2 linked regions of the Dongshaea marina genome follow. The protein of the gene in region 1 binds, or shares a complex with, the protein of each later gene. Links are inferred from orthologs where the notes say so. Each region holds a gene or a part of one and is shown in the gene's direction. Other genes may lie near its edges.

The links. The genes of interacting proteins can lie anywhere in the genome.
Region 2: the proteins of pnp (region 1) and rne are in contact, whole or in part, in a cryo-EM structure (PDB 9QH0), measured with the Escherichia coli proteins. The link is inferred for Dongshaea marina from one-to-one orthologs.

What each region holds. Positions count from the first base shown.
Region 1 is NZ_CP028897.1:1,422,049-1,429,983, forward strand. What follows is about bases 4,617-7,553. They hold pnp (polyribonucleotide nucleotidyltransferase), read left to right. Parts: upstream 4,617-4,990; coding sequence 4,991-7,117; downstream 7,118-7,553. Other genes in these bases: DB847_RS07015 (FUSC family protein), read right to left, coding at 4,617-4,838. Also shown: DB847_RS07010 (MFS transporter), read right to left, coding at 2,200-3,507; more of DB847_RS07015, read right to left, coding at 3,780-4,616; DB847_RS07025 (VOC family protein), read right to left, coding at 7,610-7,935. UniProt on the Escherichia coli protein: Involved in mRNA degradation. Catalyzes the phosphorolysis of single-stranded polyribonucleotides processively in the 3'- to 5'-direction. Also involved, along with RNase II, in tRNA processing.
Region 2 is NZ_CP028897.1:2,344,688-2,348,371, reverse strand. It holds rne (ribonuclease E), read left to right. Parts: upstream 1-391; coding sequence 392-3,484; downstream 3,485-3,684. Other genes in the region: DB847_RS11235 (FNR family transcription factor), read left to right, coding at 3,600-3,684; rluC (23S rRNA pseudouridine(955/2504/2580) synthase RluC), read right to left, coding at 1-18. UniProt on the Escherichia coli protein: Endoribonuclease that plays a central role in RNA processing and decay. Required for the maturation of 5S and 16S rRNAs and the majority of tRNAs. Also involved in the degradation of most mRNAs.

The sequences.
Region 1 (7,935 bases):
TCATATTGAGCCAGCAGATCGCTGATGATCTGCTCCTGGCTCCAGCCCATAATGTCATAATCCTGGCCACCCTCCCTGAGGTGAACCTCGGCGCGGAAATACTTATCATCGGCCTCATCAATCTCTTCACAGAGCAGGGATTCATCCGGCTGTAAGTGCGCCTTACTCAGTACCTCATACAGAAAATCGGTCTCCTCACCGTGGGAGACGGTCAGGCGTAGTTGAGTGGCGCTCTTTTGTGCGACATCAACCTCGATGCCGTTACGCTCCAGCTCTTTGGCAAAGGTCTCCAGGGCGGGTTTGGCTGTTTCGGTAATAAAGATCCGCACCTCTTTACGGGTTGGGAAAACCAGCAGATTTTGCAGCCTCTGCTGCCAGGGAACCCGAGCCTGAATTGGGGTCGGAGCCGTGACCGCCAACAGCTGACTGTCGCGCTTGGCACTATCAATTCTCAGTGCCTTGAAAAGGCCGTAGATGGCGGCCATCAGGATCAGAGAGAAGGGCAGGGCACTGGCGATGGTCGCAGTTTGCAGGGCGCTAAGGCCGCCAGCAATCAGCAGCGCGATGGCGACGAAGCCCACCAGAGAAGACTAGTAGACCCGCTGCCAGATTGGGGTGTCATCACGGCCGTAGGATGCCAGCATATTGAGCACCATGGCTCCTGAGTCCGCCGAGGTCACAAAGAACACCAGCACCATAATGATGGCGACGAAAGAGAGCACCGAGGAGAAGGGGAACTGCTCTAAAAAGGCAAACAGGGCCAGGGATTGATCCTGACTGACGATCTTGGCCAGTGAGCCGAGCCCCTGATGGAAGATCATATTGATTGCTGAGTTACCAAATACAGTCATCCACAGCATGGTGAAACCAGCCGGAACCAGCAGGGCTCCGGTGACAAACTCGCGGATGGTGCGGCCCCTTGAGATCCGGGCGATAAACAGGCCGACAAAAGGCGACCAGGCCAGCCACCATCCCCAGTAGAAGATGGTCCAGCCTCCGAGCCAGTCGGTGGGGGCATAGGCATAGAGGTTAAAGGTTTTACCCACCAGTTCAGAGAGGTAGTTGCCGATATTCTGCACAAAGCTCTGCATCAGTAGCACTGTGGGGCCCAGCACCAGGACCAGCAGTAGCAGTACGAATGCCAGACCTATATTGATCTGGGACAGCAGTTTGACCCCCTTATCCAGCCCGGCTACGACCGAGATGGTGGCAAGCACAGTGGTCACTATGATCAGCAGGATCTGTACCTTGGTATCCACCGGGACCCCAAACAGGTGATGAAGACCAGAGTTAATTTGTAGTACCCCAAAGCCCAATGTAGTTGCCACACCACATACGGTGCCGATAATGGCAAAGATATCAACCGCATGGCCCCAGGGCCATAGATCTTTTCACCTATGATGGGAAACAGGGCCGAGCGCAGGGTCAGGGGCAGATTATGCCGGAAGCTGAAGTAGGCCAGGATCAGGGCGACGATCGCATAGATTGACCAGGCATGTAGTCCCCAGTGAAAGAAGGTCAGGGTCATGGCTTCACGGGCCGCGGCGACCGTATCCGGATTGCCGACCGGTGGTGAAAGGAAGTGCATCACAGGCTCTGCGACACCAAAAAACATCAGGCCAATCCCCATCCCGGCCGAGAACAGCATGGCAAACCAGGAGAGATAGCTGTAATCGGGTTCGGCATGGTCCGGACCTAGCTTGATATCCCCATATTTAGAGAAGCTGACAACCACCACGCTGAAGACGATGATCGCCACGATCAGCACGTAGTACCAACTTAGATGGGCTACGATCAGCGCCTGAGCTTTCTTAAAAATCTGTTCGGTTTGAGCGGGATCTAATACGGCAAAGCCGACGATTAGCATGAGCAAAAGGGTCGCGGTATAAAAAACCCAGGGGTTGATGTTTCTGTTTTTTTCATAGCAGCGACTCCCGCAGGTATCCTCTCATCTTCATTTCGGTTGTAGGTCCCATGTTCTGTATGTTCCAGGGAGCAGATGGATCAAGGCTATCTTTTGGCTAAGATACAATAGCCAAATTATAGTTGCCCGCTGGCATGGGGATGCCAAAGGTCATGGCAAAATCCCTCATACATCATTGAATATGCGCATAAACAACGCATCATGTTTAAAACACAGGATCCAGGCAGAGCCTGGATCCTGTGTCATTCAGTCGGCCAGAAGGCCGCAACTTGAAACTAGTTGAGATTAAGAGCGAGTCGCTGGATCACACTGGTCTTGAGTGGGCCCGGTAGCGGGCGCCTGATCAGGGTGATAGTGAAGACACCGATGAGCCCCAGTAACATCAGGGCGAGCATCATGTAGTTGAAATAGCTTGGAGAGAGGCTGATCAGCTTAGTTGCGATCAGAGGACTGAAACCACACAGACACATTCCCAATCCGAAGCCGGCACAGCAACCGCTGGCCCGCACTTCGCGAGGGAAGACTTCAGAGAAAATAGGCAGAGCCACACCAAAGATCCAGCAGGTTCCCAGCGCATAAAGAGAGGTACCTGCCAGGGTGTTTTCAAAACCGCCCTGGGAGATCAGGTGATAGGCCGGATAGATCATGCCAGCAAACACCAGCAGGCCGGCAGTCAGAAGATCGCGGCGACCAAAGATATCTGAGAGGTAGCCGAACGCAGGCAACAGCACACAGGCAGCGATCAACACTATGGTATTGATCAACAGGGCATCACTCATGGTCAGTACCTGGGCTGCTTCCTGAGTACTGTAGGTGATGAGATAGGTGAAACTGATATATTCCAAAGAGCCGGCAACAGCGCTTAGCAAAACGACCACCAGGAAGGCGACTTTATGCTTCTGCCATAGGATTGAGTAGGTCGATGTTTGCTTAGCTTCGGTTTGTTTTTTAGGTTGCTCCGGCAGCTCATCATGGCAGTTCCGGGATAGCCACATGTGAGCACTGAGTAGCACTCCGCCCAGCAGGAAGGGGATCCGCCAGGCAAAGCCGGCCCAGCTATCCGGAGTCAGGTTGAGCACCAGGAAGCTCACGCCGGAAGAGAGAAAGATCCCAAAGAATGCAACTGAGTTGGTGATCCCTGCATAAAGACCATTGTGCTTAAGCTGCTTGTCCTCATTGGCGATCACTAAGAGGTTTCCAAACTGGCCACCGGTTGATAGGCCCTGCAGCAGGCGGATGCAAACAAGCAAGATAGGGGCGGCGATACCCAGGGTCTGATAGCCCGGCAGAAACGCGACACTGATAGAGGAGAGCCCCATCAGTAAGATAGCGAGGTTCATCGCATAGTGACGACCGATACGATCGCCAAGGTAACCAAATAGAAATCCACCGGCGGGGCGAGCAACAAAACCTGCGGCAAAGGTACCGAAGGCCATCATCAGGTTGCTCAGAGGATCATGGCTATGAAAGAAAACACTACCGATAGTGGCGGCAAAGGCTCCGAAAAGGCAGAAATCATACCACTCTAAAGCATTGCCGAATGAGACCCTGATCAGACGTCCAATTTTTGATTGTTCTCGCATACGATGCGGATACCCTAGTAAAAAACACGTTAGGATCCTAATGAATTGCCGGGGTGGAAGTCAAATTAAGATGCGCCCATAGGGTTTTTGAACCCCCAAAACAGCAGTTTAATGGGAATGGTTCGCAATATATTCTGCATTCGGAGCTTAAAATCCGCCAGTAGCTAGTGAGCCAGCAGCGAGTAGCCTGATTCGCATACAAATAAGTTATCCGGATTTTTTTCTTTGTAAGCGAATCTTTTATCCCGACAGGGTGCGACTTGGTGCTATCTCTATGATTTGAGCTTCTTTAGCTGTTCGGTGAGCTCCTGCAGCCGTTGGATCAGCTGACGGGTGAGCCAAAGGTAGCCAAAGGGGCCAAGGGTGAGCTGCTCCTGGCCCTTAGCCAGTTGTCCGGCCATCATCCTGAGGGGAGCTATCTCAGGAACAACAATCTTGTGGCGGGCATTGTCTGCCAGCAGGTCAAAGACCTGGGCGATTTGTTGCTGATAATCGGCCAGCTCGGCCTGCTCCAGGAGCTGGCGCCGTCCGGCATCTGAGCTCCAGTGGGTCTCAATCAGCTGCTCCATCAGGCTGATGAGTGAGCGCTGAGTCGCAAGGATACCGCGATAGAGTTCGGCATTGGCATGCTGCTCTTTTTGTACATTTGCGAGTAAGTTAATCATCTGCAGGTGACGATCCATCACCTGCTGCCTGAGGTGCAGCAGGGCATCCGGGTGTGGTGTGTGTGCAGAGGCATGGGCCTGGTAGAGCAACCTGAGATCGTGAAGATTTTCTGTAAAGAGCCGTTGCCAGCTAGTGAGGGCCCGGATAGGAAACAGGCTGGAGAAGCTGATCGCGATCAGGGTTCCGATCAGGATATTACACACTCGCCACAGAGCTACCGAGAGCTCCTGCTGGCTGTTGTCCTGGTAGGCCACGATGAGCAGGGTGATCCCGGCCAGAAAGAACACATAGGTGTACTTTCCTTTGGCCTGAAAGCTCAGGAAAAAACAACCGAGCAGGATCCAAAGTGGTACCAGAGCCGGAAGGTGCTGAGGAAACAGCAGGGTGACCAGACCGAGCAAGGCACCTAGCAGGGTGCCGCCGATGCGTTGAAACCCCTTGTGGATGATTGCGCCCGCATGGGGCTGCATCATCACTACGGCCACAGTAATAGGTCCCCACATGGAGTGGGGCAGGGCGGTGATTTGATAAAAGATCAGGGTGAATGCCAGGGCCAAGGTGATGCGCAGAGCATGGGCAAACTGCTGATGAGAAAGAAAAAGGGTTTTAAGGCGTGAATACATACCGGGCCTGGATGATGGATTGATATTCTCAAAATTAGCCAATCTTCGGAGCTTTTCCTAGTCACCATTTGGGTATTGCTATTCCGTTGACAGCTATATATGCAATCCAAGTGGTTTCTGTTAGTTACCTTTGGTCCTGAATCAAGTATACTGTGCCGCGAAATTAAGCGATTAAAAGTTAAAGGAAGCGAAAAGTGAATCCTATCGTTAAAACTTTTCAGTATGGTCGTCATACTGTCACTCTGGAAACCGGAGTCATGGCCCGTCAGGCATCCGGGGCTGTTATGGCGAGCATTGGCGATACTGCGGTATTTGTTACTGTTGTCGGTAAAAAAGAAGCAGATGAGGGGCGTGACTTTTTCCCTCTGACCGTTAACTATCAAGAGAAAACCTATGCTGCGGGTCGTATCCCAGGTGGATTTTTCAAGCGTGAAGGTCGCCCGTCTGAAGGTGAGACGCTGACGGCTCGCTTGATCGATCGTCCTATTCGTCCGCTGTTCCCTGATGGATTTAAGAACGAAGTACAGGTTGTGGCGACCGTCATGTCGGTAAACCCTGAAATTGCACCCGATATGGTTGCAATGATCGGGACCTCTGCTGCGCTGGCGATCTCAGGTATTCCGTTTAATGGTCCTATCGGTGCGGCGCGCGTCGGTTATAAAGATGGTGGCTACCTGCTGAACCCAAGCGTTACAGAGCTCAAAGAGAGCAAGCTGGATCTGGTTGTTGCGGGTACCGAAAATGCGGTTCTGATGGTTGAATCTGAAGCGCAAGAGCTCAGTGAAGATGAGATGCTGGGTGCCGTGGTTTATGGCCACGAGCAGATGCAGGCTGTGATCACCGCAATCAATGAGTTTGCTGCCGAAGTTGCAACACCGGTCTGGGATTGGAAAGCGCCGGCAACCAATGAGGCTCTTAAGGGGCAGATTGCCGAGCTGGCAGAAGCGGGTCTTTCTGATGCTTATCGCATCACTGATAAGACTGAGCGTCGTGACGCTGTAACCGCAGTGAAGCAGAGCACCCTTGAGAAGCTGCTGGAGCAGGATCCAGAGCTGAATCAGAAAGAAGCGGGTGAGTTGCTGGGTAAGCTTGAAAAAACAATCGTACGCGGTCGCGTGGTGCGTGGTGAGCCTCGTATCGATGGTCGTGATACTCAGATGGTCCGTGCCCTGCACGTGGCGACAGGCCTGCTGCCAAGAACCCATGGCTCATCTTTGTTCACCCGTGGTGAAACTCAGGCGCTGGTGACCTGTACTCTGGGTACCGAGCGTGACGCTCAGCTGATCGATGGTCTGACTGAGTCACGCAATGAGCGTTTCATGCTGCACTATAACTTCCCTCCATACTGTGTGGGTGAGACCGGCATGATGGGCTCTCCGAAGCGTCGTGAGATCGGTCATGGACGTCTGGCCAAGCGTGGAATCCAGGCTGTGATGCCATCGGCTGAAGATTTCCCGTATGTGGTTCGTGTGGTTTCAGAGATCACCGAGTCTAACGGTTCCTCCTCTATGGCTTCCGTGTGTGGTACCTCGCTGGCGCTGATGGATGCAGGTGTTCCGATCAAGTCCTCTGTTGCCGGTATCGCCATGGGGTTGGTCAAAGAGGGCGATGACTACGTGGTTCTGTCTGACATCCTGGGCGATGAAGATCACCTGGGTGACATGGACTTCAAGGTTGCGGGTACCAATGAGGGTGTTACCGCCCTGCAGATGGATATCAAGATCGAAGGGATCACCCGTGAGATCATGGAAAAGGCTCTGGCTCAGGCCAAGGGCGCGCGGATCCACATCCTGGGTGTGATGGATCAGGCGATCGAGAAGCCACGTGACGATATCTCTGATCTGGCTCCACGTATCCACACGATCAAAATCAACCCTGAGAAGATCCGTGACGTCATTGGTAAGGGTGGGGCAACCATTCGTGCCCTGACCGAAGAGACCGGCACTAACATCGAGCTGGATGATGATGGTACCGTGCGCATTGCAGCCGTTGATGGTGCAGCGGCTAAAGATGCGATTGCTCGCATTGAAGCGCTGACTGCCGAGGTTGAGACTGGCCGTATCTATAAGGGTACCGTTGCTCGCCTGGCTGACTTTGGTGCATTCGTGACCATACTGCCTGGCAAAGATGGCCTGGTTCACATTTCTCAGATCTGTGAAGAGCGGGTTAAGAGTGTTGCCGATCACCTGAAAGTGGGTGACAAGGTCGATGTTAAGGTTCTGGAAGTTGATCGTCAGGGTCGTGTGCGCTTGTCTATTAAAGAGGCAAAGCAGCAAGCTACTCCGGCTCAGGCTCCAGAGCAGGGTGAAGAGCAGAAGTAATCACTGTCTCAATCACTGATTAAAAAGGAGCCAAAAGGCTCCTTTTTTACTGTCTGCTCTTCAGGCGGCAGACTCTTTAGGCTGGGAATAGCCAGAGACGTCTGTTATACCATTCATGAAAGAAATGTGATCGGCTTACTGATAATCCATGAGTCATTTGAGCCACGCAGCAAGTCCGAGCCTCTTCCATGAGGCTCCTTTCCAGCTCAGCGATACCCATCCATGGACATCCTCCCAGTTCGGCATCCTGCCTCTCGTTCCATTGCTAAGAGGCAATTCCACCCTGCTTCGCGTGCGTTGCTCTGGGAGCAACTTACCCTTGTATGCTCGATGCCAGCGGCTACCATCCTGGTAGCCTCTTCCAGTTCGCAGTCCATTGCTCTCGCTACGTTGCTAAGCAACTACGCCCATGCTGACAACGGGCTAAATCACTCACAGATTATCCAAATCAGTGCAAGTTATATCCTGATCACCTAACTATTGGGATTGGTATTAGTTATCAGACCATACCGCCAGCTCATTATTGCCACCTGGCTCCTGAAAGTGAAAGCGCCGCCCGCCGGGGAAGCTGAAGATATCCTTACAGATGGTTCCACCACCCTGCTCTACCTGTTGCAGAGTTTTCTCCAGCTCATCGCTATAGAGCACCACCAGGGCAGCTCCCGTCTCGGATGAGCTACTGAGCTTAGAGCGGTAAAATCCCCCTTGCATCTTGCCATCTGTGAAGGCGCAGTAATCGGGGCCAAAGTCCTGGAATTGCCAGCCAAAACAGCTGGAAAAAAATGCCTTGGTAGTTTCGAGATCCCGCGAGGGAAACT
Region 2 (3,684 bases), 920 kb from region 1 along the record:
TTGATTTACTTCATTCATGGCGTGAAATTCTAGCATGAGTTATAGTTGGTGTCTGGAAAAATAGCGGCTTGCGAAATTCGGCCAACTAATGGGATAATGCGCCGGATTTTCTGAGATTTTCCAGCCTGTTGCAGAATAACGAATCCAAATGGCTCAAAAAAGAAACGAAACCGGTAAAAACAGACCGGGAGCCCATAAAAAAAGCAGGTTAATTCTCGCTCGGAGAACTATTCTCCAAATGAAACACCATAAAAGTCAGGTGTCGTGAATGCATACAACAACAGCGCCCCACCCCAAAGCAGCCGTGAGGCTCCGCTGATTAAACCCGGGGCCTGCATTCAATAACACCGTGATTATTGACACAATCGTTACATAACAACACGAGTTATCGATGAAAAGAATGCTAATCAATGCAACTCAGGAAGAGGAGTTGCGAGTCGCCCTGGTTGATGGGCAAAAATTATACGACCTGGATATTGAAAGCCCGGGACACGAGCAGAAAAAAGCGAACATCTATAAGGGGAAAATCACCCGTATTGAGCCCAGCCTGGAAGCCGCTTTTGTCGACTATGGCGCCGAACGCCACGGTTTCCTGCCTCTAAAAGAGATTGCCCGCAGCTACTTTCCAGAAAACTTTACTCCCCGTGGTCGCATCAACATCAAGGATGTGATCAAAGAAAACCAGGAAGTGATTATCCAGATTGATAAAGAGGAGCGCGGCACCAAAGGCGCGGCCCTGACTACCTTTATCAGTCTTGCGGGTAGTTACCTGGTGCTGATGCCAAACAATCCCAGAGCCGGTGGAATCTCCCGACGCATCGAAGGTGAAGAGCGCACAGAGCTTAAAAAAGCTCTGAGTCAGCTCAAGCTTCCCGAAGGGATGGGGCTGATTGTCCGTACCGCAGGTGTGGGCAAATCCTCCGATGAACTCGCCTGGGATCTCAACATCCTGCTGAACCACTGGAATGCGATTAAGCAAGCTTCGGAGAGCCAGCCTGCACCGTTTCTGATCCATCAGGAGAGCAACGTCATCGTTCGCGCGATTCGGGATTACCTGCGCCGCGATATCGGAGAGATCCTGGTCGACAACCAGAAGGTGTTTGATCGTGCGACCAAGCACATCGAGCTGGTTCGCCCGGACGCTCTGCAGAAGGTCAAGCGCTACAATGGTGAGATCCCACTGTTTAGTCACTTCCAGATCGAGAGCCAGATCGAGTCAGCCTTTCAGCGAGAGGTACAACTGCCATCCGGTGGTAGTATCGTCATCGATCCAACCGAAGCTCTGACCTCTATCGATATTAACTCCGCCCGTGCCACCAAGGGCGGCGATATCGAAGAAACCGCATTCCAAACCAACCTGGAAGCCGCCGAGGAGATCGCTCGTCAGCTGCGTCTGCGAGATCTGGGTGGCCTGATCGTTATCGACTTTATCGATATGACCCCGGTCCGTCACCAGCGTGAAGTTGAAAATCGCCTGCGCGAGGCGGTTCGCCAGGATCGAGCTCGCATCCAGCTGGGTCGGATCTCCCGTTTCGGCCTGATGGAGATGTCCCGCCAGCGTCTGCGCCCCTCTCTGGGGGAAACCTCCACTCACCTCTGCCCTCGCTGTCAGGGTCGTGGCCGTATTCGTGATAACGAGTCTTTGGCTCTGTCTATCCTGCGCCTCATCGAAGAGGAGTCCATCAAGGATAATACCCAGCAGGTCAATGCTCAGGTTCCGGTAAACGTTGCCGCCTACCTGCTCAACGAAAAACGTCAGGCCATCAGTAAGCTGGAGAAGCGCTACAAGGTTGATATCTACATCATCCCTCACGAGCATTTTGATACACCTCACTTCGAGCTGACCCGAGTTCGCAATGGCGAAGAGCTCGAAAGCTCCAGCTATGCCATGAAGAGTGAAGTTGAGCTCAAGCAGTACACGCCGAAACAGGCTCAGGCTCTCAAGAGTGAGCAACCGGTTCTACAGGGGATGAGTGCTCCGGCAGCCAAACCAGCACCATCAGCTCAACCTGTAAAGCAGGCTCAACCAGGGCTGCTGGCCCGTATTGGTTCGGCGATTGCCAGCCTGTTCAAGGCAGAAGCAGCTCCTGCACCTGCGGCTGAAGAGAAGCCTGCGGCTAACCACAGCAGCAGTAACCAGTCTCGCCGCTCCGAAAGCACAAACCGCAACAGCAATCGTCGGCGCGATCGCCGCTCCGAAAGCAAGCCCGGCCGGGATCGTGCAGCCAATCGCCAGCAAGGTCAATCCCAGGAAAAAACCCAGGACAAACCACAACGTACCAATCGTGAGCGTCCTCAAACTCAGGCGAAAAACCGCCGCCCGGCACGCAATACAAACCGTGACGCAGAGCGGACTCAGGATACAGCAGCGACTCCGGCTCAAAAACAGCAAGAGAAGCAACAGGAAAAGCAGCAACAGGTTGCTGAACGCAGACAACGCCGGAACCTTCGCAAGAAGGTGCGGATTGAGCAAGCGGTAGAAACCGAGGTTGCGGCCCAGTCAACGCCAGCCCTTGAGTCTGAAGCTCAGGTACAGGAGAAGAGCAGCAGACCACAGCGTCAAGCACGCCAGCCACGCAACAACGAAACTCGGGAGAACCGGGCACAACAGGAGACGAACCAGTCACCACGCAGCGCTAAGCCTGCCCAGGAGACCTCTTCTAAAGCGACAGAAATCAACAAGGAAGCCGTTGAAACGCAGCAGGCTCAACAGCAGAGTAAGCCTGCCCAGGTCGCTGCCAACACACAGGCAGAAAATGGCCAGGATGCAGAGCCTCGTCGTAGCCGTCGCACGCCGCGCCATCAGGTATCCCATGCTCAGCGTCGCAAGCGGATCAATGAAGAAGCACGCCGCCAAAAAGTGGAGGATTCAGAGGTAGCACAGGAGAAACCAGCTACTGAAGAGCAGCAACCATTTGCTACCCAGGAGCAGTCTAAGCCAGAGGTTCAGGAAATCGTAGCACAGAGTGTGAACACTGAGCAGCTGCCAGCTGAGCAAGCCGTGCCTGCACAAGAATCTGCACCACAGGCTTCCCAAACAGCTCAGGTTAAAACTGAGCAGGTTGAGCAGGTTGAGCAGGTTGAGCAGGTTGAGCAGGTTGAGCAGACTCCAGTCATCACTGAAGCTGCGCCGGTGCAACAACCAGAACCAGCTGAAGTAGCTCAGGCTCAGCAGCCAGAGAGTCAGCAGCCAGCTCCGGAGAGCTCAGAGCCTGCCCGGAAAGCACCAGAGCAGAAAGCTGATGCACAGCCACTCCAGGATACTGTGACCCAGTCCGGGATCATAGTGCGCTCACTGATGGTTAACGCGGTTGCAACTCATGTTCCTTGTGAGTCGCTTCCGGTTCGCGAAGCACCATGGAATATCACTGAATATGCCGAGGAGCTACGCCCAGCCATCGATAATGTCGGTCGAGCCGCAGGCTCAAGCCTGGCCCGGGAGTATGCTTCCAGCCAGCCCGTCAGCCCACAAAACCAAGCCTAAACTAAGCCGGTTTAGATCATGAACTTGCAAGCACTCCTCCGATTGGAGGAGTGCTACACAAATTCAAAAGAATAGTGATAAGATATTGATATAAATCAAAAGGCTGTCGAAGCAGATGACTCAAGAAAAAAAAACTGGCAGACGCATTCAATCCGGAGGCTGCCCAATCCGATGCCAGGATTGCAGCATCAGTCAGTTGT